Regions from separate parts of the Caballeronia zhejiangensis genome, predicted to be linked through region 2. Evidence: predicted binding sites of a transcription regulator. Region 2 holds the regulator's gene; the other holds the start of a gene.

Region 1 (14,543 bases), 790 kb from region 2:
CGGACGCGACGCACAACGTCGCGCTCACGCACGTCATGCACGGACTCAATGAACTGGTGCGCGAATCGATGCTCACGTCGCACCGTCTCGTCGATTACGACGACGAAGTCGAAGCGAACCTGATGACGCAGCATCGCGCGATCTTCGATGCGATCGTAGCGCGCGATCCGGCGCGGGCGCGGGAGTGCGCGGGCGCGCATCTCGATTACGTGCGCACGCTGTATCGCGATGTTCCCGCGAAGAAAAACCGCGCGGCCTGATCCAATCACATTACGAATCTGTAAGCCGCAAGAAAGTGATGATAGGACGTCGCCTACACGCATTTCGGACACGCACGGCTAACGCGGGCGGCGCATCCTCGCGATACTGAAACCGTCGAAAACAACATGCGAAGGAGGACAACATGCCTTATCTACTCGGATGGCTGCTCGGCGTGCCGGTCATCGTGCTGGTGATTCTGTATCTGATCTTTCATTGACCGCATGCGGGCACGAGATGCATCGAAGAGCCAAGGGCGTCGATACAATACGACGCCCTTTCTCTTTTCCGAAGGATGACGATGAACCGCTCCGTCCTCGCGCTCGCCGCATCGCTCGCACTTTTCTCCGGCGCCGGACTCGCGCACGCGGAGGAAATCGCGAGCGTCAACACCAACTTCCGCTTCACCGGATCGGACCGCGTGACCGTCGATGCGTACGACGATCCGCTCGTCCAGGGCGTCACCTGCTATGTGTCCCGCGCGCGCACGGGCGGCGTGAAAGGCACGCTGGGCATCGCCGAAGATCCGACGGAAGCGTCGATCGCGTGCCGCCAGGTCGGGCCGATCAAGATAGCCGAACCGCTCAAGCAGAAAACCGACGTGTTCTCGGCCGGCATGTCTTTCATCTTCAAGACGCTGCATGTGGTGCGCGTCGTCGATACGAAACGCAATACGCTCGTCTATCTGACTTACAGCGACCGCATCGCGACCGGCAGCCCGAAAAACAGCGTGACGGCGGTTCCGATGCCCGAGGGCACGACCATACCGGTGAAGTGACACGCAACTGTCCGGCCGGGCGCGAAGCAAAGTTGTAAACTGGGCGATTCCGCTTATCTCAGAATTGCTCGATCATGCACGCCGACCGTTTCCGCAATGCCGCACGCTACTGGCGCTCGCCGCTCGTGCCGGACGCGGACATGGTCACGGCCGAATACTACGATCACGAATTCTCGCCGCACTGGCATGACGCCTATACGGTGCCCGTGATCGAGGCCGGCGCGGAGTGCTTCGACTATCGCGGCGCGCATCACGTCGCCGAAGCCGGTTCGGTGCCGGTGATCAATCCCGGCGAAGTGCATACCGGCGCGCGGGCCGTCGATGCGGGCTGGCGCTATCGCGTGTTCTATCTGCCGGTGCCGTTCGTCGAAACTCTCGCGCGCGACCTGTCGGGGCGGCCGGAATCGTCGCCGTGGTTTCCGGATGAAATCATCCGCGATCCCGATCTCGCGCGGCGTTTGCAGATCGCGCATCGCCTGCTGGAAAACGGCGCCGACCCGCTCGCCGCGGAACTGGCGCTCGTCGATGCAGTGACGACGCTGCTCGGACGCCACGCGCTCGAACGTCCGCGCATCGCGCCGCTCGCCGCCGACGCGCACCGCGTCACGACGATGAAATCCCGCCTCGCCGACGATCTCCTCGAACCCGTCACGCTCGCCGAACTCGCGCAGACGGTCGGTCTCTCGACCTTCCACGCCGCGCGCCTCTTCACGCGCGAAACCGGTCTCGCGCCGCATGCGTGGCGCAATCAGCTGCGGATCGTGCGCGCGCTGCCGGCGTTGCGCGCGGGCGCATCCGTGACGGATGTCGCGGCGGCGAGCGGTTTCACGGATCAGAGTCACTTCACGCGCCATTTCAAGCGCACGTTCGGCGTGCCGCCCGGCCGCTGGCGTTAGGCGGTCCGGCCTCGGGAAAGCGCAAGAACGTACAAGCATTCTCATCGACGTTTTGCGTATCCTCGCTTCCATAGGAGGAAATCTTGAAAGCAACACCTTTGCGCGAATTCGCCGCCGGCGCACGCGACACCATCCCGATGATGATCGGCGCCGCGCCCTTCGGCGTGATCTTCGGCACGCTCGTCACCGCAAGTCCGCTCACGCTCTGGCACGGCCAGTTGATGTCGCTCGTCGTGTTCGCGGGCTCGGCGCAGTTCATCGCGGTCGGCCTGATCGCGTCGCACGCGAGCTTCGCCGTCATTCTGGCGACGACGCTCGTCGTCAATCTGCGTCATGTGCTCTATTCCGCGACGCTCGCGCCGTATGTCGCGCATCTGCCGCGCCGCTGGCGCTGGGCGCTCGCGGGCATGCTCACCGACGAGGTCTTCGCCGTCGCCTACGCGCACTATCGGAAGCGCGCGCCGGGCGAGATCGGGCCGCACTACTTCTTCGGCTCCGGCGTCGCGATGTATCTGAACTGGCAGTTGTGGACGCTCCTCGGCCTCCTGTTCGGCGCCGCGTTTCCCGGACTGAAATCGCTCGGGCTCGACTTCGCGATGGTCGCGACGTTCATCGCGATCGTCGTGCCGCAGCTCGTCGCCGTGCGCTTCGTCGCGGCGGCGCTCGCATCGGGCGTCCTGTCCTTCGCGTGGCAAGGCTGGCCGTACAAGCTCGGCCTGCTCGCGGCGGTGTTCGTCGGCGTGGCCGTCGGCATGCTGCTCACGCTGATGGAAAACCGTCCGCAGGCGAAGGGCCACGCGAAACATCGTCTGAAGAACGCGAAGGAGCGCACGCAATGAACTACGTCACGCTGATCTTCGGCATGGCGGCCGTTACGTTTGCGATCCGCGCCGCCGTGTTCGTGCTGGGCGAACGCCTGCCCTTTCCGCCGATCGTCCGCACCGCGCTTTCGTTCGTGCCGGTGACGGTGCTCACCGCGATCATCGTGCCGATGACCGTCTCGCCGCACGGCAACGGCGCGGAAATCACCTGGCGCAATCCGCAGCTCGTGGCTGCGATCGTCGCGATCATCGTTTGCGCGTTCACGAAACGGCCGCTTTTGACGATTGCCGTGTCGCTCGCGGTGTTTTTCGCGTGGCAGTTCGCCGTGCTGCGCTAAACGTTTTCTCTCCATCAGCCGTTAAACGGCTTTCAAAGAGCATCGAAGAATCCTCAAGTTCCTGAAGCGCGCGCCGATAACAGAAACGAATGGACTCCGCCTGAGACGCGGCGCCGACAGCTTTTCCCGCCTTCGGAGATCGAAGGCGGAACCGGGAACCAACATGCGTCAAATCACCTTATCGTTACGCGACGAGACCATCGCTTCGCTGCAGCGCGATTTCGAAGCGTTCACGCGTCTGTCGCTGAAGCTGGATCCGCAATTCGTCACGCCTTCGTTCGAGGACTTCCTGCGCGCGAAGCTCCTGGACAACAACACGCCGCTCACCGAGCAGGCGGTGCAGCGCATGCTCACGCACGGCCAGTACGCGTGGGCGAAGCGCGCGCTCGACAAGGAGTTTCCGGACGTCGTCGAGATCCTGATCCGGCAGGCGGCCGAGCACGGCTTCGCCTTCGCGATCCGCGCGGACTGGACCGCCGAGGATCTCGTCAAGGCATCGCGCGCGTGGGCGACGGCGATCGTCACCGAAGCGGACGGCGACGTATCGCAAGTCGACATGCTCGCCTCGCAGATCAAATCGGCGGCGGCGGATATTCGCGAAGTCGAGGAAAAGATGCAGACGCCCGCATGGCGTCTCGCCGATTCGCTACGTCAGCGCGTGTATGAAACCAAGATTTCGGTGGAGACGAGCATCGGTTCGACCGCGCGCGAGAAGCTCGGCGAACTGCGCTGCCTGCTGCGGCTCGGCATCTTCTATGGCTCGATCCAGAAGCAGGAAGCGCAGCAAGTGCTGGAATATCTGCGCTCGCTGCGGCCCGAGCTTTTCGTCGAAGAGCCTTACGACGGCTACACACGCTTCGCAGCATGGCTGCGCAGCATCTTCTCGCCGTCGCCGCGCGCGCCGCGTGCATCGCGCGCGCAGCGCTGAGATTCAGGTCAGTCCCACATTCCCTTTAGGCGCGCCGCGATATCGATCTTCGCTTTCGCGGCCGCAGCCAGCCCCGCCGCCGTCGGCGCAGCGGGCGCGATGACGGGCGGCCACGCGGCCGCTTCGAAGTTCTGCATCAGATGCGGCGGAATGAAACGCGTGCGCTGCGCCCATACGTGACGGTCGCCGAGATGCGTCTGGTTGTACACGTAGAAGCGCTGCGGCGTGATGATGTGCAGGTCTTCCTTCGCGCGCGTCATCGCGACGTATAACAGCCGCCGTTCCTCGTCGAGTTCTTCGTCGCTGCCCGTGCCGAGATCGGACGGAATGCAGCCGTCGACGCCGTTCAGCACGAACACGTTGCGCCATTCCTGGCCCTTCGCCGAATGGATCGTCGAGAGAATCAGATAGTCTTCGTCGAGCAGCGGCACGCCGGATTCGTCGCTGGTCGCGTCGGGTGGATCGAGCGTCAGTTCGGTGAGAAAGCGCTCGCGCGTGGGATACGTCGCCGCGATGCTTTCCATCTGCAACACGTCGCCGATGCGGATCGCCGCGTCCTCGTGATTGCGTTCCAGATGCGGCTCGTACCAACGCCGGATCATTTCGAACTCGGCGGGCCAGCCGGAGTCGCGGCCGCAGAGCTTCGCCATCAGGCCGACGAAACGCGGCCAGTCCTCCGACGCGCGCGCGGGCGCCTGAAACGCGGCGATCGCATTCGACGCCACCGCGTCCGGCGCGCTCACGCTGTCGAGCAGGCGCCCGGCGATCGCCGGTCCGACGCCCGGCAACAACTGCGCGACGCGAAAGCCCGCGACGCGATCGCGCGGATTCTCGGCCCAGCGCAACACCGCGAGCACGTCCTTGACATGAACGGAATCGAGAAACTTCAGCCCGCCGAACTTCACGAACGGAATGTTCCGGCGCGTCAATTCGATTTCGAGCGCCGCGCTGTGATGCGCGGCACGAAACAGCACCGCCTGCGCCTTGAGCTTCATGCCGCCTTCGCGCGCTTCGAGCACTTTTTCGACGACATAGCGCGCCTGATCGGCTTCATCGGCGACGGCAACGACGCGCGGCTTTTGCGCCGATGCCTTGTCGGTCCACAGATTCTTCGTGTAGCGCTCGGTCGCGAGGCCGATCACCGCGTTCGACGCTTCGAGAATCGGCAAGGTCGAACGATAGTTGCGGTCGAGCGTGACGGTCGCGGCGGGCGGATCGAAGTGGCCGGGAAAATCGAGGATGTTGCGCACCGTCGCGCCGCGAAACGAGTAGATGGATTGGGCATCGTCGCCGACGACGGTGAGGCCGCGCCCGTCCGGTTTCATCGCGAGAAGAATGGATGCCTGCAGACGGTTCGTGTCCTGATATTCGTCGACGAGAACGTGATCGAAGCGGCTCGCGAGATCGGCGGCAATCGACGGCTCCGCCGCGAGATGCGACCAGTAGAGCAGCAGATCGTCGTAATCGAGCACGCTTTGCGCCTGTTTCGCGCTGACGTACGCGGCGAAGAGGCGCTTCAGGTCCGCTTCCCACTCGCGGCACCACGGATACGACTGATCGAGCACGGTCGCCAGGGACGCGCCGGTGTTGACGACGCGCGAGTAGATCGCGAAGCACGTCGATTTGGCGGGAAAGCGCTTTTCCTTCGGCGACAAACCGAGCTCGTGCCGCACGAGGTTCATGAGATCGGCCGAATCCTCGCGATCGTTGATGGTGAACGACGGCGCGAGCCCGACGAGATCGGCGTATTCGCGCAACAGCCGCGCGCCGACGCTATGGAACGTGCCCGACCACGACAAACCCTGCGCGATTGCGCTTCTCGTGCCGAGCGCGTTCATTGCGATGCGCGACACCCGCCGCGTCATTTCGAGCGCCGCGCGGCGCGAAAACGTGAGCAGCAGGATGCGATGCGGATCCGCGCCTTTCACCAGCAGATGCGCGACGCGATGCGCGAGCGTGTTGGTCTTGCCCGATCCCGCGCCCGCGATGACGAGCAGCGGCCCGCCCGCGCGCCCCGGTTCGTCGACGCCGAATTCGACGGCCTGACGCTGCGCCTCGTTGAGCTTCGCGAGATAGTCGGCGACCTGTTTCGTGGTGGATTCGTCGGCGGTGTCGGGGAGCGTGAGCACGGGAGAAAAGGCGGCGGGAAATGAGTGACGCACACTGTATATCCATACAACCCGCACGCGCAAGCCTTTGGCTCGACAAGGGTTTTGGCCCCAAATGCAACGAGCCCGGCTCGCACGGAACCGGGCTCGCATCGCTGGAAAAGATTTGCGTCAGTCGGCCTTCTTCGCGTTCTTGAGCTTCGCTTCGGCGGCGGCTTCATTGGCGTCCGATTGCGCCTCGGTCTTTTTCTTGTCGGCCTTGGCTTGCGCGACGGCCGCCTTCTTGTCGGCCTTGCTCTGTTCCTTCGCGGCCTTTTGATCGGCGGCAGTCGGCGTATCCGACGTCGTTTGTGCGAACGATGCCACGCTCGCGCTCGCGAACGTCCCCGCGATCAGCGCGGCCAGCAGTGCATGAGTTTTTCGATTCATGGTCTTCTCCCTTGTTCGATGCCGCGAGCCGCGCCAAACGCGAGCTCGCGGCGATTCCCGGTTCGCCCGCTTAATGCTGCAAGCCGGTGTCCTTCGGTGCGTTCGGCTCGGTCGCGTTCAATTCGGCCTTGGCGGCGTCCTTGTCCGCCTTGCGATTGATCTTCGCGTTCTTCACCTCTTCCTTGTACTGCGCCTTGGCCTGCTCGGTTTGCGCCTTCAATTCGGCCTTCGACGCCTTCTTCGACGCGCTGTATTCGGCGTTCGCCTTCGCATTGGCATTGCGGCGCTCGACGAGCGGATCGGTCGGCGCGGGCGCGACGAGGTTCTGCGGCGGCGGCGTCATCGGCTGTTGGGCTTGCATCGGCTGCACTTGCGCTTGCGTTTGAGTCTGCACCGGTGCGGACTGGGTCGCGGTTTGCGCATAGGCGCCCGAAGCGGCGAACGTGGCGATGGCGGAGCCGATCAAAAGGATTCGTGCGCGAGTCATGAGCTAGTCCTCTCTTTAGTTGGCGTCGGCGGCGCTCTTACGACGGTGAAACGAGCGATCCGCGCGACTTTTGTCGATTGGAAAGATGACCGAAGCTGCATCGATCAAATGGTCGGACCGGCGGTCAATCGGGCAAGTTCGCGAAAATCAGTCACTGTTACCGACGGTTTCATCTGGCTACATTTGCCAACGAGCGCGCTTGAGTGGGGATTACCGGTCCTCGCGATCCCTGAGCACGGCGCATGCCCGGCGTGGTTTATCATTGAGCCCTTCCCGCATTCCCGCCTTGCCCGCCTCATGCCGCCACTCCAATTCACCCTGACGGGCGACTTCATCGAACTCCACAATCTGCTCAAGCTGATGGGCCTCGCGGACAGCGGCGGCTCGGCGAAGGCACGCGTCGCCATGGGCGATGTCACCGTCGACGGCCAGGTGGAACTGCGCAAGACCTGCAAGATCCGCGCGGGTCAGCGAGTGAAGCTCGACGGCCAGACGATTTACGTGCGCGCGCCCGATTAAGCGCGCGGCGATTTGCGCGCACACGCCGCGCAATTGCGAAAATCCGGGCATAAGCAAACGCGTCATCGACATGCCGCACGCGACGCAATAAGCTGACGGTCTGTTCTTTCGTTCTGGTTTCAGCGTCGGTTCCCGTCAGCGCGTTTGCGCTTCGATCCTTGCCCCCTCGCGTTCCAGTCCGGCCGCACTCATTGCGGCCTTTTCGTTTCGATCCGATCAACATGCAACCGCCAGTCACGCGCGCCGCGCGCGCGCATCAAGGACCGCCGAGCCTCTCGCGTCACGCCGTCGACACGGCGCGTCTCGCCGCGCCGCTTGCCATCGCGCAGCTCTCGCAGATGGCGATGGGCGTCACCGACACCATCCTGCTCGGCTCGCTCGGCCCCGATGCCCTCGCCGCGGGCGGCCTCGGCGCGAATCTCTTTTTCGTCGTCGTGACGCTCCTGCAGGGCGTGCTGACGTCCGTTTCCGTGTCGGTGGCGCATGCGCGCGGCGCGAATGCCGATCATCGCGTGCCAGGCATCTACTGGACCGGGTTCGTGCTCTCCTTGCTGCTCGCCGTGCCCGCGTTCGTGCTGCTGAGCTACGCCGAACCGATCCTGCTCGCGTTCCACGAACCCGCGACGCTCGCGAAGAACGTCGGCGAATACTGCGCGGTGCTGCGCTGGGGGACGCCCGGCAGTCTGATCGGCGTCGGGATGATGCGCGCGTTTCTGCCCGCCATTGGCGCGGCGCGCAGGCTCTTGTGGATCTCCATCGGCGGCGTGTTCGTCAACGGCTTTCTCAACTACGGCCTGATCCACGGCGCGTACGGCCTGCCGCGCGAAGGCTTCCTCGGCTCGGCGGCGGCGACGACGATCACCGTCTGGGGCATCGCGATCGCGCTCGTCGCGGTGCTGCATCTGCGGCCGCGCTACCGGCATTTCGTCGCGCGCGCGCGCCCGCGCCTGCCGCTGATGGGCGAACTGTTCAGCATCGGCTGGCCCGTCGCGATCACCTACGGGGTCGAATCGACGCTCTTTCTCGCCACCGGCATGATGGTCGGCCTGCTCGGCGAAGCGCCGCTCGCCGCGCATCAGATCGCACTCAACGTCGCGTCGGTCGCGTTCATGGTGCCGCTGGCGATCGGCCAGGCGGCGAACGTGCGCGTCGGCTACTGGGTCGGCGCGGGCGTGCCTGTCGCCGCGCGTCACGCGGGCTTCGTCGCGCTCGCGCTCGGCGTCGGCTTCATGATGTGCTCCGGGCTCGTGCTGATCGCCGTGCCGCGCGCGATCGTCGGGCTGTATCTGCATCTCGACGATCCCGCCAACGCGCATACCGTCGCGCTCGCGGCGTCGCTGCTCGGCGTCGCGGCGGTGTTCCAGATCGTCGACGGCATGCAGACGGTCGGCTCCGGCTGCCTGCGCGGCCTGAAGGACACGCGCATTCCGATGCTCGCCGCCGCGTTCGGCTACTGGGGCGTCGGCTTTCCGACCGGCTATGTGCTCGCGTTCCACTTCGAACTCGGCGCGAAGGGCCTGTGGTGGGGCCTCGCGGCCGGGCTCGCGAGCGTCGCCGTGCTGATGACGCTGCGCTTCCATCGCATCAGCCGGCGCTTCATCGAAACCGGCATCACGCCACGGCCGGACGACGCCGGCGCCGCGAGCGCCGCGCCGCACGGTCACGTCTGATAAGCACACGATCCGCGCGCCGATTTGCATAGCACGAATGCTTGGTTGGGCCGCGCGGCGCGCATTGCTACGATGAACCCGTCTCCTCCTTGAGACATCTGTGACAGGGGTTGTAGGCCCGCTCTAGCCAGCGGGCTTTTTTTCGTCCGTACGCCACCGCCCAGTGCAACGTTCGGCGCTTTCCCGATTTCCCATAGAATAATTTCGAGATCCGGCGCGAGTACGCTCCTTGCTACTTTCGTGCTGAAGACCGAAAACGCGAAAACGTCGCCGAGCGCTTCACGAGCGGCGACCAGAACGGGGAATCGAAGTGTCGGAAAACCGGGGATTGCGGGAAATCGCGCGCCGCGACGCGCGCGCACGAACATTCGGCGCCGCCGTGCGCAACATCGCCGTCATCGTGACGATGACGACGCTCGTCGCCGCTTGCGAGACGCGCCCGCCCGCGACGGCGTTCGACCGGCCGGAGAGCCACGCGCTGGCATCGACGGAAACGACGCCCCTCGCGACCGCCCTCGCGCCGCTCGAGAAACGGCATCCGGACGAGTCGGCGGTGCGCCTGCTGCCGACCGGCACCGACGCGCTGCAGGCGCGCATCGCACTCGCGCGCGCGGCGACGAAGACGCTCGACATGCAGTACTACATCGCCAACGAGGACAACACCGGCAAGCTGCTGCTCGGCGCGGCGCTGTATGCGGCGGATCGCGGCGTGCGCGTGCGCATGCTCGTCGACGATCTGAACTTCAAGGACATCGACCAGATCATGGCGGCGCTCAATTCGCACGACAAGATCGAGATTCGCGTGTTCAACCCGTACGGCAGCGCGCAACGCAGCTTCTCCGAGCGCACGCAGAATTTCTTCACGAATCTCAGTCACTTCACGCGCCGCATGCACAACAAGGCGATGATCGCGGACAACCAGATCGCGATCGTCGGCGGCCGCAATCTCGGCGACGAGTACTTCAGCGCGAGCCCGACCTTGCAGTTTCGCGATCTCGACGTCTTCGCCGCCGGTCCGGTCACGCAAGAAATATCCGCGAGCTTCGACGATTACTGGAACAGTTCGCTCGCGTACCCGCTGCGCGCGCTCAACAAGCAGAAGTTCGACGCCCGCGAACTCGACAAGACCCGCGACGACTTGCGCAAGCACTGGCGCGAGCAGGCCGATCCGCTGAACGCGAAGCCGCTCAATGCGACGCCGCTCGCGCAGCAGATCGCGCGCGAGGAAATGGGCCTCGTGTGGGCGCCGACGGAGTTCCGGGTCGATTCGCCATCGAAGATCGAGCATCCGAGCGACGACTATAAAAGCCCGCCGATGGAGCGCCTTGTCGCTCTGCTGAAGGACGCGCAGAGCGAATTCCTGATCCTGTCGCCCTACTTCGTGCCGCACGACGCGGGCGTGAAGGCGCTCGCCGGTCTGACGAAGCGCCGCGTGCGCGTCGCGGTGCTGACGAATTCGCTCGCCGCGACCGATGCCGTCGCCGTGCAGGCGGGCTACGCGCCGTATCGCATTCCGATGCTGCAAAGCGGCGTCGAACTGTACGAGTTCAAGCCGATTCAGGTCGAAGGCGAAAGCAGTCCGCGCGCGGGTCTCTTCGGCTCGCAGTCGCGCGCGAGCCTGCACGCGAAGGCCTATGTGATCGATCGGAGTATCCTCGTGATCGGCTCGATGAATCTCGATCCGCGTTCGGCGAAGCTCAATACCGAGCTCGCGCTCGTGATCCACAGCAAGCCGATCGCCGAGGAAGCCGCGAAACTCTTCGAGAACGGCATTTCGCCGAAGGTGAGCTGGCAGGTGCAACTGGCGAGCGCGGCGGTGACGGAGGAGCTTCGGCGCACGGGCGCGCCGCAGTCGGGCCTCGTCTGGATCACCGAGGAAAACGGCAGTCTCGTCACCTACAATTTCGATCCCGAGGCAGGTCTTTATCGCAATGCGATGACGGGCCTCTTCATGATGCTGCCCGTCGACAAGCAGCTTTGATCCAACTTCGTAAGGAAACTCACGCCATGTCACACGATGCGAAGGGCGACGTACGGATGGAGAAGGACACGTTCGGCGAGATCGCCGTGCCGAACGACAAGCTCTGGGGCGCGCAGACGCAGCGCTCGCTGCAAAACTTCAAGATTTCGACGGAAAAGCAGTCGCCCGAGCTGATCACCGCGCTCGCGATCATCAAGCACGCCGCCGCGGAAGTGAACGAAGGCCTGAAGGTGCTCGACTCGAAGAAGGCGAAGGCGATCGTTCAGGCGGCCGAGGAAATCATCGACGGCAAGCATCCCGACGAATTTCCGCTCGCCGTCTGGCAAACCGGCTCGGGCACGCAGACCAACATGAATCTGAACGAGGTGATCGCCAATCGCGCGAGCGAAATCATGGGCGGTCCGCGCGGCGAGGAGCGCCTCGTGCATCCGAACGACGATGTGAATCGCGGCCAGTCGTCGAACGACGTGTTTCCGACCGCGATGCACGTCGCCGTGGCCGTGGCGATCAAGAAGCATCTGCTGCCGTCGCTGAAAACGTTGCGCGATACGCTCGACAAGAAGGCGAAGGCGTTCGACAAGATCGTGAAGATCGGCCGTACGCACTTGCAGGACGCGACGCCGCTCACGCTCGGGCAGGAGTTTTCGGGATACGTCGCGCAGCTCGATCAGAGCATGAAGCACGTCGAGGCGACTTTGCCGCATCTGTATCAGCTCGCGCAGGGCGGCACGGCGGTCGGTACGGGGCTGAACGCGCATCCGGAATTCGCGGTGAAGGTCGCGCAGGCGATCGGCAAGCTCACCGGCCTGCCGTTCGAGACCGCGCCGAACAAGTTCGAGGTGATGGCCGCCGCCGATGCGCTCGTCGCCGCGCACGGCGCGCTGAAGACGGTCGCGGCGAGCCTGATGAAGATCGCCAACGACATCCGCTGGCTGGCGAGCGGACCGCGCTGCGGGTTGGGCGAGCTGTCGATCCCGGAGAACGAGCCGGGCAGCTCGATCATGCCGGGCAAGGTGAACCCGACGCAATCCGAAGCCGTCACGATGCTCTGCTGCCAGGTCTTCGGCAACGATGTCGCGGTGAACTTCGGCGGCGCGAGCGGCAACTTCGAGCTGAACGTGTTCCGGCCGATGATCGCGCACAACGTGCTGCAATCGGTCCGCCTGCTCGCGGACGGCGCGCAGAGCTTCAACGATAACTGCGCGGTGGGCATCGAGCCGAACGAGAAGCGCATCGACAGTCTGCTGAACGAATCGCTGATGCTCGTGACGGCGTTGAATCCGCATATCGGCTATGACAAGGCCGCGCAGATCGCGAAAAAGGCGCACAAGGAAGGCACGACGCTGAAGGCCGCCGCGCTCGCGCTCGGTCACGTGACCGAGCAGCAGTTCGATGAATGGGTCAAGCCGGAGGAAATGGTGGGAAAAAGGTAAGCGCGTTCTTGCCCGAAGAGCGGCGGGTTACACCTTCCCCGCTGCCACCTCTTCCGGCTTCAGCTCGACGATTGCATCGAGCGCGTCCTTCACGTCCATCGCGTATTTCGCGAGGCGCTTTTCCTCTTCCGTTTCCGGCACGAACGCAGGCACGGGCGTCGGCTGGCCTTTTTCATCGACGGCGACGAAAACCATCAGGCAATCGGTCGTCTGCTGAAGCTCGCCGACTTTCGGATCGCCCGCATGCACGGAAATGTGGATGTGCATGCTGGTGCGCCCCGTCGTCACGACGCGCGCGCGCAATTCGACCAGATTGCCGACGAGAATCGGCCGCCGAAAACGGATGTTGCCGACGCTCACCGTGACCGCATAGCGCCCGGACCACATCGCGGCGCAGGCGTAGGCGGTTTCGTCGATCCATTTCATCAGCGCGCCGCCGTGCACCTTGCCGCCGAAATTCACCGAAGTCGGCTCGGCGAGAAAGCGGAAAGTGGTTTCCGCACGGCTTTTCGGGACGGCTGGAATGGGGGATGAGGTCGGCGTATTCATGGGAAGCCCGTCTGATGCGGAAAATGAATGCCGATTATAGGGTCGGCAATATTCAATCGTGGACGGTGATGCCCTGATCGATCGTGCCGTACATCGTGATGCTGCCGCCGCTGCCCGCCGCTGACGACGGCGCGCCCGCGCAGCCCGCGCAGAGCACGAGAACGCCTATAGCGCTCGCGAGAATGAATCTGGCCATGGAATTCTCCCCTGCTGCCTCGAAATGCCAGCGGTCATTCTAGCGCCGCGCCTCGCGCATCGACATTTCGGCGCACGGTGAAACGTCGGTTGCGCGATCGCGCTACAGTGGACGCATCGACTACTTCGCCCGATACGGAAATCGCCATGAACCCCGCTTTCGACGACGCCGATTCCCGCGCGCGCCATTTTCCCGGCCTGTCGCGCATCGGCGCGCTGATCGCGGATCCGGGCCGCGCCGCCATGCTCTGGTCGCTGATGGACGGCACCGCGCGCCCCGCCGGCGAACTGACGATGATCGCGGGGCTGTCGCCATCGGCGGCAAGCGGGCATCTCGCGCGGCTGACCGAAGGCGGACTGCTCGCGCTCGAAGTGAGCGGACGGCATCGGTACTACCGGATCGCGACGGCGGATATCGCCGCGGCCATCGAAGCGCTCGCCAATCTCGCGCGGGCGAGCGCGCCGCAGCGCGCGCCGGAACGGCCGCCTTCCGCCGTGCCTGTCGAAATGCGTTTCGCGCGCACCTGCTACGACCATCTGGCGGGCGAGCTCGCCGTGCAGCTCTTCGAGCGGATGATCGCGCGCAACTGGCTCGCCGCCGCCGATCGTCACGACGCCGCGCACGGCCCCGCCGCGCTCGACGCCACGCCCGAAGGCGCGCAGGCGTTCGCCGAACTCGGCATCGATCTGAAGGCGCAGCGCGCGCGGCGGCGACGGTTCGCGTGCACCTGCATCGACTGGAGCGAGCGCCGGCCGCATCTGGGCGGCGCGCTCGGCGCGGCGTTTCTCGACGCGTGCGAGTCGCACGGCTGGATCGAGCGCACGGCGAAACGCCGCGTCCTGCGCGTGACGCCCGCGGGGCATCGGCATTTCGAAGGCTTCCTGTCCGCGCGATAAAGCTTTGTTACGCGCGCCTGCGAGCCGTTACAAACGGCATCGTACGGATACAGGCGCCGGCGATACATTGATCCGACAGGTCTCGCGAACTCAGTGCGCCGAACGGAACGCACGCGCGGCCGCCGGAGAACGTAATGAAGATCAAGATCGCCGCTTTGTGCGTGCTTTTGTCGGCATCGGGGCTTAACGCGTTCGCGCAAACCGGACAAGGCGATCCGCCCGGACGCATCGCGCGGCTCAACTACATGGCGGGCAC
Region 2 (14,543 bases):
TTCTGGAGCGCGCGGGCGATCCGTGCCATCGACGCGCGCGGACGCGAACGCGTGCTGCTGACTTCGCTGATCGATCGCCGACGCTTCAAGCCCGCTGATATCGTCGCCTGTTATGAGCGCCGCTGGCAGATCGAAACCAGTTACGCCGAGCTCAAACAATCGATGCTGGGTTCGGAATTGACCTTGCGCAGCCGCACCGTCGCAGGGGTCTATCAGGAGATATGGGGCGCGTTGATCGCCTACAACCTGATTCGACGTGAGATCGCGAGCGCCGCGCGAGAAGCGAAACTTGCTCCGACTGATATCAGCTTCGTGCGAGCGCTTCACACGATCCAGCACGAGATGATGTGGGCGGCCCTCACGCCGGCGTTTGCAAAATTACCCGCCTGCCTTCAGCGTCTGCGCGAAAGGCTCAAGTCTATGCGCAACGAAAAACGACCCGGACGCACATGCGACCGGGTCGTCAAATCCCGCCCTAAACGGTACACCGTTCGCTATCTAAGAAAAGACCTTAACTGAACGGCATTACCGCTCGCGCGGCCGCTCGCGCAGGGTTTTCGCTTACTTCGCCGCGTTCGCCATGTAATCGACGGCGGCTTTCACATCTGCATCCGATGCGTTCGATCCGCCCTTTGGCGGCATCGCGCCCTTGCCGTGCAGCGCGTAGTTGTAGACGGTGTCCATCGGCTCTTTCAGGCGCGGCGCCCACGCGGCCTTGTCGCCGAACTTCGGCGCGCCGAGCACGCCCGCCGCGTGACACGCCTGACAGACCTGCTCGTAGAGCGCCTTGCCCGCCTGAGCGGCGTCGGCGCTTTGCGCGCCCGCGGCCGGCGCCGCCGATGCAACCGCCGGCACCGATGCGAGCGCCGCGACCGCTGCGGCGGCCTGAGCATTTTCGTTCGAACTGGCTGCGGCGGGCGCTGCCGCGCTCGATGCAGCCGCGGCGCCCGATGCCGGTTGCGCCGGTTCCGCGAGCTTGCCGCCGCTGCCGTTCGCCATATAGACGACCGCGCGCGCGATTTCGAAGTCGGAGTAATCGTCGGGGCTGGTGCCGCCGCGCGCGGGCATGCCGCCCTTGCCGTTGAGCGCGTTGTGCAGCAGCGTGTCGTAACCTTCGCCGATGCGCGGGGCCCATGCGCCGGCATCGCCGAACTTGGGCGCGCCGGCGGTGCCTGTCGCGTGACAGGCCGAGCACACGGCCTTGAAGACTTCCTCGCCGGACTTGTAGACGCGCGGCGCGTTGGCGTCGCGGACATCGACTTGTGCGGCGGGCGCGATGCGCGCGTTGACCGACTGCTCGATGTCCGTGCCGGCGCCGGTGCGCGTGGAATTGTTCACGTACACCGCGAGCAGGATGATGATGGCGACCGGGATGCCGAATCCCGCGATGACCGCGGCGATGAGTTGGCCGGGTGTCTTGATCGGGGCTCCGTGGGGTGCTTCGCTCATGCTTGTCTCGTCTCCCGTTTTTTGGTGTGAGTCGGTTCAGTGACAGCGTGACAGCTACGGCAGTGCGCTAGGCGCGCCTTGGGGAAGGCACGGTCGATTATAGACGGAACGCTTAACTGTCGGCGCGGGGTGGCCGGGGCGGTGAAGCGGGCGTTTACCCGAATCGTGTGATGCTTTGTGACTCGTTCCGCGCAGGGCGTCCGGTCCCGCACGATGGACGGCGTCACGGAAAACAGGTATCCTCTCGGATTCGCATGGGCCTTGCAGCCGTCTTACGGCGTGTGTAGTTCTTCCGCAAGCCCTTCTCCGATGCGCCCGTAGCTCAATGGATAGAGTACTGCCCTCCGAAGGCAGGGGTTGCTGGTTCGATCCCAGCCGGGCGCGCCAAGCGTTTCCACTCGACAGCCGTCGCAGTCGAAACTACTCGAGTCCGCCGTCGCGATTCGCCGTCGTCGTCCCCCAACCAAACCCCATCCCCGCCAACCACCTCCTATAAGCCACCGCCATCCGATCGCACTTCTGATGCAACTCCGCATCGAGATCGAGCGGCAAGCGCTGCGGCCATTGCGACTCCACCACCGGCGTGTCCTGCATCAAAATCTCCATATTGAAGTCGTATAACTCGCGATCGGAATGCGTCGAATCATCCTCGTGAATCGAGACGAGCCACGCGCGCGTCTCTGTCTGCGTCACCGGCGACGCCGCCAGCATGATATGCAGCGCGCCCTGCCCGCCCGACGCCATCTTCGTCAGCTTCGCGATCAAAGGCCGCTTCACGCGATACACATAATCGATCATCGCGCCGCCGCCCTGCCCCGGCATTCCCGCCGGTTGCCAGTATCGGCATTGCCGCGCTTCCAGACCTTCATCGCTCGCGACGACTTCGTAATCGGGCACTTCCGTATGCGTGTCCTCGCCCAGAATCCCCGCATGCACGAACGAGAAATGCGCCATGTCCAGAAAATTCTCGACGACGCGCGGCGCCGACGACCTCACCGTCTGCGGCGCGAGATTGATGCGCCGGCCACCGGGAATCGCGGCTTCGGGAAAGAAATCGAGCGCATACGCAGGCTCGCCGAAACACATCCAGATAACGCCGTACTTCTCTTCGCAAACGAAAGTCGTCGCGCACGCGCGCTTCGACGGACGCAATGAAGGATTCGACGGAATCCGCAAACACTGTCCTTCGATGTCGTAACTCCAGCCGTGATACGGACACACGATCTGATCGCGCATCACATGCCCGAGCGACAACTGCGCGCCCCGATGCGGACAGTAATCGCGCCACGCATGCGCCGCGCCGATGCTGTCCCGCCACACGACGATCCGCTCATCGGCCACGATGAATCCGCGCGCGCCGCCTTCCGGTACGTCTTCGCTATTGCAAACGGGCAGCCATTCGGCAGCCAAAGAAATGGATTCGTCGCGCATCGCCGTGAATGAGAAATGGACGTTCTTAAGCTGTTCTTACACGAAACACAGCGTCTTCGCAAAACGTTGCAAAATAGCGGATCGCTCGCTCGGTGCAACTCGATACCACTCCATTCAGCCGATGCCATGCGACGGGGCCGCAGTACTTGGCAGCAAGATAAAAGAAAGAAATCACCATCCAGGGGTTCAGTATGGAGCAGGCGCATCAACCGGCACGCCGGACTTATGCCTTCGCATGGTCCGAACACCGGAATCCGGAACGCGAGCAGGCCACGCTGCGGGTCTGGATGGGAGCGGTGGTTCTTCTGGCTTACGGCGTTTTCGCGTGGCTCCGCCCTTCACACGATGCCTTCCTGACCACGCGCCTCGTCGCGCTCTATGTGTCTTATGGGGCGATCACGCTTCTGATCGTCAGCCGCATGAGCGCGCCTTCTGTTGCGCGCCTGACCGTCACGACCATCGCCGATCAGACGATCCTCGGGCTCGCGCTCGCCGCGGGCGGCGCAACGGCGCTGCCGCTTCTCTGGGTGATGTTCTGGTTTCTGATCGGTTCGGGATGCCGATACGGCAAGCGCACGCTCGCCGTATCGTGCGCGACGGCGCTCATCATCGTCACGGCGATGGCCGTCTGGCAGCCGTGGTGGCACGAGAATCTTCCCGCCGCGATCGGGCTCGCGCTGAGCGTACTCGGCGCATCGGTGTATCTGAGCGTGCTCGTCGATCGGCTCGGCAACGCGAATCGCGATCTAGCGCGTCAGGCATCGACCGATCCGCTCACGGGTCTGTCGAACCGGTACGCGCTGGAAAGAGTCGTCGATCGCGCGATGAACGCGCCCGAAGCCAATGGCGATCACGCCACCGCGCTCCTTCTGATCGATCTCGACGGCTTCAAGGAAGTGAACGATACCTACGGTCACGCCGTCGGCGATCTGCTGCTGCAAGCCTTCGCGGACTCGCTCGCGAAGCGCATGCGCAAGTCGGACACCATCGCGCGTCTGGGCGGCGACGAGTTCGTCGTGCTCGCGCATCAGATGCGCGACCGCGACGCCGTGTTGTCGGTGGCCGACAACATCCATTCGGCGCTCGGCGAAATTACGTCGGTGCAGGAGCGGCCGGTGTCGGTATCGGCGAGCATCGGCGCATGCCTGCTTTCGAGCGCGGCGTCCGCGCATCAAACCGGCATGACCGCCGTGCTGCGCGCCGCCGACCGCGCGATGTACCGCGCGAAAAGTCTCGGCGAAGGGAAAACGGTCTTCGCCGAGACGCGGGACTTCGAGATCAGCTAGGGAACGTCAGGCCTCGACGCTCGTCCACGCCTGCTCGCGCAGCTTCGTGCGCAGACGCGCGACCGCTTGGCTGTGCAACTGACACACGCGCGACTCGCTCACTTCCATCACCGCGCCGATTTCGCGCAGGTTCAGGCCGCGTTCGTAATAGAGGCTCATCAGGAGCTTCTCGCGCTCGGGCAGCTTGTCGATGGCTTCGATCAGCGCGCCGCGAAGGCTGTCGTCGAGCAGCGCGGACAGCGGATCCGAACGATCGACGCAATAGCGGTCGAGGAACGGCTCGTCGTCGGCGGAGCGATCGAAGTCTTCGTAATAGATCAACTGGCTGCCGTGCAAGTCCTGAAGCATCGACTGATATTCGTCGAGCGGCATCTTCATGTGCTCGGCGATTTCCTGCTCGCTCGCCGCGCGGCCGAGGTTCTGCTCGACCTTGTGCACCGCCGATTCCACTTCGCGCGACGTCTTGCGCATGCTGCGCGGCAGCCAGTCGTTCGCGCGGAGCTCATCCAGCATCGCGCCGCGGATGCGCTGGCTCGCATATGTTTCGAACTGCGCGCCCTGATCTTCCTTGTAGCGGCTCGCCGCGTCCAGCAGGCCGATCATGCCGGCCTGAATGAGATCGTCGAGATCGACGCTCGCCGGCATCTTGGCGACGAGTTGGAGCCCCAGCCGTCGAACGAGCGGTGCGTATTTCGTCAGCACTTCCGACTGTGAGAGTTTGCCTTGGGCGTTATACATCTTGGTCACCTATCTTGATCACATCGACGCCGTGCTGCTCAATGCAAAGTCGTGAAGCGCAGCCGCACGATGCGACGCCTCCCGCGCGCCCTGTACAGAGTCGCTAACCGGATTTCGCGCGTCGGCCTGGCCGCCCGCATCGCGCATATAAGGCGCGGGGCGCATCGGCCAGTGCAGGAGCTCCGCCGCGATTGCGCGGTAGTCGCGCGCCGCGGCCGTGGCCGGGAACGCTTCGACTGCGCAGCGTGAGAGTTCCATCGCCCGAGCGACGCGCGCATCCTCGGACACATATCCCGCCTGCACGAGCGACACGGCCAGATACCGGCTCGCGACGCCCGACAGGTTGTCGAACGCGACCGCCGCGTCGGCCGGGTTCTGCACGTGATTGACGAGCACGCGGAACTGGCCGATCGCATGGGCGTAGTGCAGTCGTTTCATGCACGCATACGCCTCGGTGATCGCCGACGCGGCTACCCGCGTCACAATAAGAAAGTCATGCGCCTGCGCCGCGAGCGTCGACAGCGCGCCGTGGCGATCGAGTTGCGCATCGATCAGCACGATGTCCGCCGGACCGTCGAGCAGCGCGCGGCATTGCGCGGCATCGTGAACGATGCGTTCGTCGCGCGGCGCGGCCATCAGCGAGAAGCCGAACGGCGTGCGCTCGACGGCATCGCCGAGCATGCGCCGGCCCGACATCACCGAGGCGAGCGCGCCCGCGTCTTCGGTGCCCACGAGACGGCTCACCGATCCCGCGTTGCGGTGCTCGTCGATCACGAGCACGTCCTTGCCGTGGATGGAAAGCGCCGCGCCGAGATTCACCACCGCCGACGTGCATCCGATGCCCGCCGGTCCGCCCGCGACCGCCACCACGCGCGAACCGGCGCGCGTAAGGAGCCGTCGCAGGCCTTCCGCCTGGTCGAGCACGAACTTATCCAAAGTGCACCTCATGCAGTTCGGTCGTGGCGCGCGCGGACAACGCGGACAGCAGCGCAGGCGTTTCTTCGTCTTGCGGCACGAAGGGCGAGTTGTCGCGCGGGATGCAGAACGCGCTCTTGATGAGAAACCGCTTGGTCGCGACGTACAGGTTCTCCGGCACTTTCTGACCGGTCGACACGTAATGCACCGGCAGCTTGTAGCGGATGACCGTATCGAGCACGCCGCCGAGATTCGTCGCTTCGTCGAGCTTGGTCAGGATGCAGCCCGCGAGCGGCGGCTGGTCCGCCGCGCTCTTGTAGGCCTGCACGACTTCGTTGAGCGTGTCGCCGTGGCTCGTCGCGTTGAGCAGCAGGATGCGCTGCACCGGATGACCCGCGCCGCACAGCATCGCGATCTGATCCGAGACCATGCGATCGCGCTGGCTCATGCCGATCGTGTCGATCAGCACGATATGTTTGTTGCGGAGTTCCGAAAGCGCGAGTTGCAGGTCCGCGCCGTCTTTCACCGCGTGAACCGACACACCGAGAATCTTGCCGAAAATGCGCAGTTGCTCGTGCGCGCCGATACGGTAGCTGTCGGTCGTGAGCAGCGCGACCTTGCTTGCGCCGAAGCGCATCACGCAGCGCGCGGCGAGCTTGGCCGTCGTGGTCGTCTTGCCGACGCCAGTCGGGCCCATCAGTGCGAACACGCCGCCGCGTTCCATCAGCGCGTCTTCGCTGTCCATCACCGGAATGTTCGATTCGAGCACCTGCTGCACCCACTCGAGCGCGCCTTCGACGCTCTCGAGTTCCGGCATGTTGTCCACCATCATGCGGACGAGCTGCGCCGAGAAACCGGCGGCGAACAAACGCTTCGTGAGCGCGCCACCCGTCGGGTTGCGGCGCTGGCGCTCGCCCCACATGAGACCGGAGAAGTGCTCTTCCATCATCGAGCGCATCGACGAAAGCTCGTTCATCACCGTTTCGTTGACGACCTGCTCCATGCGCGTGCGGATCGCTTCGGTAACGACGGCCGCCGCGTTCGCGGGCAAGCCATCGAATGCGTGTTCCTTCGATGCCGGCGCGGCGTTCGCCTCGGCTGCTTCGGCGTGCGGCGCGCTCGCGTTGATCTTCTGCGCGGCGCGGCGCGCGGCGATTTGCGCGGCTTCGCGTGCCCAGTCGGGCGTTTGGACCTTCGGCTCGACGGCGGCTTCCGCGCGCTTCGTTTGCTGACGCATGGCGTAGCGGGCCGAGTCCGCCGTCTTTTCGACGCGCGTCTCTTGCGCAGTCACCGGGACCGGCACGCCCATGCCGCGTGCGATCGCAGCCGACGCGGTCAGCGGACGGTTCGACGGCATCGACGCCTGCTGCGCGATGCGCTTCGCATGCTCGATCAGCCACGGATTGGAATCGGCCATCGTCGGCGGCGTGTCGTCTTCTGCGCGAGCTTCCGGCTCGGCGTGAAATTCATCGTCCGCATCGGTGTTCGCGCCGAAGACGGACGAGAACACATCGCCGCTCGCGTACGGATTCGCGGCCGGCTGCTTCGCCGGCATCGCGGCTGCAGCGGCGGCCAGCGCGGCGCGCGACGTGCCCGCCGAACGTGCTGCCTGTTCCTTCGCGGCGGGCGAGATCGACGCGATGTCGCTGTCCGCGACGCCGACGATCTCGACCGAGCCGTCATCGAGCGTGCGATTGGACAACACGATGGCATCGGGGCCGAGCGCTTCACGAACCTGGCGCAGTGCGTCGCGGCTGTTCGCGCCGATGAATTTACGAATGTTCAAACTTGCCCCCGATGAGGTGAAACTGCGATCTTTAGCAAGCGGACCCACTTGGCTCGTTGCCGTGTCCGCTTTTCAGTGAAGCCATTATTGCGAACTTGAGTCTTTGTCCATCGCTGGATAAGGGGTGAGAAAAAGGGGTATTTCGGCTGATGGAAGCGCGCCGTGCATCGCAAGGGCGGGCGTTTGCGCGGAAAAAGATTCCGCTTCGCCCGTTTCCGCGCGCGGGCGCGGCGGCGTAAGCTTTAGGCTCCGCGCGCATCGAAGCCGCGCCGGACAATCAAAGGAGACTTCTTCGCATGACGTCCGCTGTCCCTTCCTCACAGGATCAAACCACCGGCGCGCGATTGCTCGTCGATGCGCTCGTCCATCACGGCGTCGAGCGCGTGTTCTGCGTGCCCGGCGAGAGCTTTCTCGCCGTGCTCGATTCCCTGCACGACGAGACCGAGCAGATTCAGACGATCGTCTGCCGCCACGAGGCGGGGGCGGCGAACATGGCCGAGGCGGTCGGCAAGCTCACCGGCAAGCCGGGCGTCGCGATCGTGACGCGCGGGCCGGGCGCGACGCACGCGTCGATCGGCGTGCACACCGCGTTTCAGGACTCGACGCCGATGATCCTGCTCATCGGCCAATGCGCTCGCGATCACATGGATCGCGAGGCGTTTCAGGAAATCGACTATCGGCGCATGTTCGGGCAGATGGCGAAGTGGGTCGCGCAGATCGACGATCCGCGCCGCGTGCCTGAATACATGAGCCACGCGTTTCACACGGCGATGTCCGGCCGTCCGGGTCCGGTCGTGCTCGCGCTGCCGGAAGACATGCTGACCGAAACCGTCGATGCCGTGCCGCCCTCGCCGCGATATCAGCGCGTGGCGGCGTCGCCGTCGAAGGCGCAGATGGAGCGCCTGCGCGAACTGCTCGCGAACGCGAAGAAGCCGTTCGTGATCGCGGGCGGAAGCGGCTGGACCGCCGAGGCGACGCAGGACTTCGCGCGCTTCGTGGAAGCGTGGAAACTGCCGGTCGGCTGCGCGTTCCGCTTTCAGGACACGCTCTCCAACGACCATCCGAACTACGCGGGCGATGTCGGCCTCGGGATCAATCCGGCGCTCGCCGCGCGCGTGCGCGATGCCGACGTGCTCTTCGTGCTCGGCCCGCGCATGGGCGAATCGACGACGGGCGGCTACACGCTGCTCGATATCCCGAAGACGAAGCAGACGCTCATCCACGTGCATCAGGGCGCGGAGGAACTCGGGCGCGTGTATAGCGCGGAATTGCCCATCGTGTCGGGCATGCCGGAGATCGCGTCTCTTCTGGCTTCGCTGGAAGCGCCCGCCAGCGTTGCATGGGATGGCAGCGCCGAAGCCGCGCACGCCGCGTATCTCGAGTGGCGCAAGCCGCGCCCGATGTTGGGCGATGTGCAGCTCGGCGAAATCATGCGTCAGCTCGCCGAGACGATTCCCGCCGATTCGATCCTGACGAACGGCGCGGGCAATTACGCGACGTGGCTCCATCGGCATTATTCGTATCGGCATTTCCGGTCGCAGTGCGCGCCGACGAGCGGTGCGATGGGCTACGGCGTGCCCGCCGCGATCGCCGCGAAGTCGCTGTATCCGGACCGCACGGTGATCGCGTTTGCGGGCGACGGCTGCTTCATGATGTCGAGCAACGAACTCGCGACGGCGATGCAGTATCGGCTGCCGGTGATTTTCATCGTCGTGAACAACGCGCAGTACGGCACGATCCGCATGCATCAGGAGCGGCATTATCCGAATCGCGTGCACGGGACGGAGCTCACGAATCCGGATTTCGCGGCGTATGCGCGCGCGTTCGGCGCGCATGGCGAGCTGGTCGAATCGACGGAGCAGTTCATGCCCGCGTTCGAGCGCGCGCGGGAATCCGGCTTGCCCGCGGTGATCGAGATTCGCATTCCGCGGGACCAGAGCACGCCGGGCGCGACACTCGAACAAATTCGCCAGCAAGGCAAGCGCTAGCGGACAAACTTTCAAGCTGCTTGCAGCGCGCTTCCGGTGGCAGTAGAGTAGCCAGTTCGAAAACACCGGGAGTTAGCGATGCTTAAGGTTCTGGCTTTGTCGTTGGCGTTGGGCTTTTCGGGTGCGGCATTCGCGAAGGCGGATTGCACGGCGCATCCGAAGAGCGAATGGATGAAGGAATCGGATGCCAAGGCGCAGCTTGAAGCGCAAGGCTACAAGATCCGCAAGTTCAAGGTCGATGGCAACTGCTACGAAATCTACGGTCACGACAAGAACGGCAAGAAGGTAGAGATCTATTACGACACGAAGACGCTGGCGGTCGTGAAGTCGGAAGTCGAGTGACGCTCGCGCCGTGAAAGTCTGGGACGGCTTCGTCCGGCTGACGCATTGGGCCGTCGCGGGCATCGTCTTGTGGAATCTGTTCGGACCGACGGATTCCACGCATCGCGTGCTCGGGTATGTCGCGGCCGGGCTTGTCGTTGCGCGTATCGTTTGGGGTTTCGTCGGCTCGCGTCATGCGCGGTTTTCGGCGTGGTGGCCGACGCGCTCGCATCTCGTCGACTATCTGAGGTCGCTTGCCAGGGCCAGGCCGATCCATCACGTTTCGCACAATCCGCTTGGCGGGTTGATGGCGCTCCTTCTCTGGTTCCTGATTCTCGCGCTCGCGCTGTCCGGGTGGATCATGCGGCTCGATGCGTTCTGGGGCGAGGACTGGCCGCAGGAGATTCATGCGTGGCTCGCCATCGCGGTCGAGGTTTGTGTCTGCGTGCACGTCGCCGCGGCCGTGCTGATGAGCGTGTGGACGCGGGAGAATTTGGTTCGGGCGATGGTGACGGGCAACAAAAAAGCCCCGTGACGCGAATCACGAGGCTTTCTCTCGACTCAATGCGAGGAACGCTTACTTCCCGCCCACGCTCTGCAACGTCGTCCACTTCCCGCCGACGACCTTATACAGCGTAATCCCGCCGTTCTTCAAATCGCCCTTCGAGTCGTACGACAGGTGCTTCGCCGTCACGCCCTGCATGTCGGTCTTCGCGAGGAACGGCAGGTACTTTGCCGGATCCGTCGAGTTCGCAGCCTTCATCGCGGTGAACATGGCCATCGCCCCGTCGTAGGCATACGGCGAGTACGTCTGCACGTCTTCGTTGAAGCGCTTCTTGTACTTCGCCGAGTAGTCCGCGCCGCCCGGCATTTCGTCCATCGGCAGGCCGGCGAGCGATGCCACCGTGCCGTCAGCCGCGTCGCCCGCGATCTTCAGGAACGTGTCGGTCTTCACCATTTCGCCCGCCATCAGCGGCGCGCGGAAGCCGAGCGTCTTCATCTGCTTGACCATCGGGCCGGCTTGCGAATCCGCGCCGCCGTAGTACACGAGGTCCGGATTCGTCGACTTGATCTTCGTCAGAATCGCCTTGAAGTCGACAGCCTTGTCGTTCGTGAATTCACGGTCGACGATCGTGCCGCCCGCCGCCTTCGCCGCCTTCTCGAACTGGTCGGCAAGACCCTGGCCATATGCCGTGCGGTCATCGACGATCGCGATCTTCTTGACCTTCAGCGTCTTCACCGCGAACTCGCCCGCGACCGAGCCTTGCTGCGTGTCGGAGGTCATCATGCGGAAGGCGGTCTTGAAGCCTTGCGTCGTGTACTCGGGCGCCGTCGCCATCGCGATTTCGGGGATGCCCGCGTTCGCGTAGATGCGCGATGCCGGGATCGTCGTGCCCGAATTGAAGTGGCCGAGCATGCCCTTGATGCCATCGTCGACGAGGCGTTGCGCCACGGTCGTGCCCGTGCGCGGGTCGGCCTGGTCGTCCGCCGAGTTCAGCACGATGCGAACCGGCTTGCCGCCGATCACCGGCTTCGTGGCGTTGAAGTCTTCGACGGCGAGCGTGATGCCGTTCTGCATGTCCTTGCCGTAGTGCGCCTGCGCACCGGTCAGCGGGCCGGCGTAGCCAACCTTCACGTCTTCTGCCTGCTGTGCAGCTGCGGTCCCCGCGAACAGGCCGGCGAGCGTCATGGCTGCCGCCAGCTTGGTCATCGTGTGCTTCATAGCTTCTCCTGTGTTCCAGTGTGGATGGCAGCCTGTGCCGCGCGTGTCTCCGTTACGCCGTGCCTGCTGCCGATTGTTTGAATTCGTTTGAACCGAGCGTTCGAGGGGTGTCTCAACCGATCGTCATCAAATTCGCATTGCCACCCGCCGCCGCCGTGTTCACGCTCACCGAGCGTTCCGTCAGCAGACGTTCGAGCGCGTAGTCTTCACCGTCGTGGCCAGCGTCGGCGAACGCTCCTGCAGCCACGCCCTGCACCGATACGATCGGTCCCGGACGCTTCGCGACTTCCTTCACGAGCGACAGCAGTTCATCGCTGTCGCCTTCGAACAAGACGGCGTCGAAGTCTTCCGCCGCTTTCCTGACCATCGCGAACGGCTTGAGCGCAGAAGGCAACGACGCCGCCAGTTGCTCGCCCGCCGAGCCGGAGAACAACGCCTTGTTGCCCGTCGCCAGCACGGCGGCTAGTTGCGCGCGCGCGCCGCTCGCCGTCGCCGCCACGCACAGCACCGTGCCGCGCGCGCCGAGCGTGTACGTGTTGCGTTCGCCGGTCGGTCCGCTCAACACGGCCGTCGCGCCCGCCATCACATGCTGCAGATAACCGTCGCAACGCGCGGCCGTCTGCGGATCGCGTTCGCCGATCGCCCAGTCGCGCAATGCGGTGAGCGCGGCCGTCGGCGTGTCCTTCGACGCCACCTGATCGACGACGAGCGTGCTCGCCAGCGATTTCGGCAGACCGGTCGGGCGCTTCGCGAGCAGACGCTGCAGATACAGCGCGCCGCCCGCCTTCGGACCCGTGCCCGACAGCCCTTCGCCGCCGAACGGCTGCACGCCGACCACGGCGCCGATCACATTGCGGTTCACATAGATGTTGCCGACATGCGCCCGCGAGATCACGTGCGCGATGGTTTCGTCGATACGCGTATGGATGCCGAGCGTGAGGCCATAACCCGTCGAGCGAATTTGGTCGAGGAGTTTATCAAGGTTCGAACGGCGATAACGCACCACATGCAGCACCGGGCCGAATACTTCGCGCTTGAGTTCGTCGATGCTATCGAGCTCGATCAGCGTCGGCGGCACGAACGTGCCTTGCGCGCAGGTGTCGGGCAGCGGCAGTTGCGTGACGTTGCGGCCCTTGTCGCGCATCCCGGCGATATGCGCGTCGATGCCGCGTTTCGCGTCGGCGTCGATGACGGGACCGACATCCGTCGACAGACGATCCGGATTGCCGACCGCGAGCTGGTTCATCGCGCCGGTCAGCATCTCGAGCGTGCGATCCGCGACGTCGTCCTGCAGGCACAGCACGCGCAGCGCCGAGCAGCGCTGGCCAGCCGAATCGAACGACGACTGCAGCACGTCCGCGACGACCTGCTCCGCGAGAGCCGACGAATCGACGATCATCGCGTTCTGGCCGCCGGTTTCGGCGATCAGCGGAATTGGGCGGCCATCCGGATCGAGGCGCTCGGACAGCGTCTTGTTGATGAGGCGCGCGACTTCCGTCGAACCGGTGAACATGACGGCGCGCGTGCGCGGATCGGCGACGAGCGCCGCGCCGACCGTCTCGCCATTGCCCGGCAGCAGTTGCACCGCGCCCGCCGGCACGCCCGCTTCGCGCAGGAGGCGAACGGCTTGCGCGGCGATCAGCGGCGTCTGTTCAGCGGGCTTCGCGAGCACCGGGTTGCCCGCGGCCAACGCAGCGGCGACCTGGCCCATGAAGATCGCGAGCGGGAAGTTCCACGGGCTGATACACACGACCGGACCGAGCGGGCGATGCGTATCGTTCGAAAACTCGGCGCGAATCTGCGACGCGTAGTAGCGCAGGAAATCGATGGCTTCGCGAATCTCCGCGATCGCGTTCGGCAGCGACTTGCCCGCTTCGCGCACGACGAGGCCCATCAGCGTGTGCATTTGCGCTTCGAGCAGATCGGCGGCGCGCGCGAGGCAATCGGCGCGGTCTTCGACCGGCGTCGCCTGCCAGATCGGCGCGGCGGCGACCGCGTTGGCGATCGCGGCGCTCACCTGTTCCGGCGACGCTTCCACGACCGTGCCGACGAGATCGCGCAAATCCGACGGATTGCGCACATCGCGCGCGACGCCGTTGCCGATGTCACCGCCTTCGAGCATCGGTTCCGCGCGCCACGGATGATGCGCGCTCGCCAGCAACGCCGACGACAGCGAAGCCAGCCGATGCTCGTTCGACAGATCGAGGCCCATCGAATTGGAGCGCTCGTTGCCGTAAAGCTGACGCGGCAGCGGAATCTTCGCGTGCGGCGCGCCGAGCGGCGTGATCGCCTGCGCTTCGTCGATCGGATCGCGCACGAGTTCCTTCACCGGAATCGATTCATCGGCGATGCGGTTCACGAACGACGTGTTCGCGCCGTTTTCCAGCAGACGGCGCACGAGATACGCGAGCAGCGTTTCGTGCGTGCCGACCGGCGCATACACGCGGCACGGACGGTTCAGCTTGTCGCGGCCCGTGACTTCTTCGTAGAGCGGCTCGCCCATGCCGTGCAAGCACTGGAACTCGTACTGGCCGGGATAGTAGTTCTGTCCGGCGAGGTGATAGATCGCGGAGAGCGTGAACGCGTTGTGCGTCGCGAATTGCGGATAGACGGCATCCGGCGCGCCGAGCAGCTTCTTCGCGCACGCGAGATACGAGATGTCCGTGTAGATCTTGCGCGTATAGACCGGATAGCCCTCGAGTCCATCGACTTGCGCGCGCTTGATTTCCGTGTCCCAGTACGCGCCCTTCACGAGGCGAATCATCAGGCGATGACGGCTGCGGCGCGCGAGATCGATCAGATAGTCGATCACGAACGGGCAGCGCTTCTGATAACCCTGCACCACGAAACCGATGCCGTTCCAGCCCGCGAGCTCCGGATCGAAACAGAGCGCTTCGAGCAGATCG

Evidence for each region. Region 2 encodes FliA, which starts transcription of late flagellar genes. Its sites were predicted from a motif close to CTAAAGTTTNNNNNNNNNNNGCCGNTA; they were not measured.
Region 1: the regulator FliA is predicted to act here: its motif matches at 3,144-3,170, upstream of LDZ23_RS09915 (DUF4088 family protein).

The regions. Positions count from the first base shown of each region.
Region 1 covers NZ_CP084283.1:2,057,904-2,072,446, forward strand. The annotation lists gene LDZ23_RS09890 (FadR/GntR family transcriptional regulator) at 1-260, shown strand, start outside; gene LDZ23_RS09895 (CreA family protein) at 560-1,036, shown strand; gene LDZ23_RS09900 (helix-turn-helix transcriptional regulator) at 1,111-1,932, shown strand; gene LDZ23_RS09905 (AzlC family ABC transporter permease) at 2,070-2,771, shown strand; gene LDZ23_RS09910 (branched-chain amino acid transport AzlD family protein) at 2,768-3,091, shown strand; gene LDZ23_RS09915 (DUF4088 family protein) at 3,255-4,019, shown strand; gene LDZ23_RS09920 (ATP-dependent helicase) at 4,028-6,148, opposite strand; gene LDZ23_RS09925 (hypothetical protein) at 6,299-6,556, opposite strand; gene LDZ23_RS09930 (hypothetical protein) at 6,627-7,043, opposite strand; gene LDZ23_RS09935 (RNA-binding S4 domain-containing protein) at 7,341-7,562, shown strand; gene LDZ23_RS09940 (MATE family efflux transporter) at 7,784-9,232, shown strand; gene LDZ23_RS09945 (phospholipase D family protein) at 9,639-11,213, shown strand; gene fumC (class II fumarate hydratase) at 11,240-12,646, shown strand; gene LDZ23_RS09955 (acyl-CoA thioesterase) at 12,674-13,195, opposite strand; gene LDZ23_RS09960 (hypothetical protein) at 13,248-13,391, opposite strand; gene LDZ23_RS09965 (ArsR/SmtB family transcription factor) at 13,538-14,287, shown strand; gene LDZ23_RS09970 (DUF6600 domain-containing protein) at 14,422-14,543, shown strand, end outside.
Region 2 covers NZ_CP084283.1:2,849,202-2,863,744, forward strand. The annotation lists partial or broken gene LDZ23_RS13700 (IS4 family transposase) at 1-519, shown strand, start outside; gene LDZ23_RS13705 (c-type cytochrome) at 562-1,449, opposite strand; tRNA gene LDZ23_RS13710 (tRNA-Arg) at 1,761-1,836, shown strand; gene LDZ23_RS13715 (Rieske 2Fe-2S domain-containing protein) at 1,870-2,859, opposite strand; gene LDZ23_RS13720 (GGDEF domain-containing protein) at 3,072-4,166, shown strand; gene LDZ23_RS13725 (RNA polymerase sigma factor FliA) at 4,173-4,904, opposite strand; gene LDZ23_RS13730 (MinD/ParA family ATP-binding protein) at 4,923-5,840, opposite strand; gene flhF (flagellar biosynthesis GTPase FlhF) at 5,833-7,605, opposite strand; gene LDZ23_RS13740 (thiamine pyrophosphate-binding protein) at 7,902-9,593, shown strand; gene LDZ23_RS13745 (PepSY domain-containing protein) at 9,672-9,935, shown strand; gene LDZ23_RS13750 (cytochrome b/b6 domain-containing protein) at 9,946-10,449, shown strand; gene LDZ23_RS13755 (branched-chain amino acid ABC transporter substrate-binding protein) at 10,492-11,637, opposite strand; gene putA (trifunctional transcriptional regulator/proline dehydrogenase/L-glutamate gamma-semialdehyde dehydrogenase) at 11,750-14,543, opposite strand, start outside.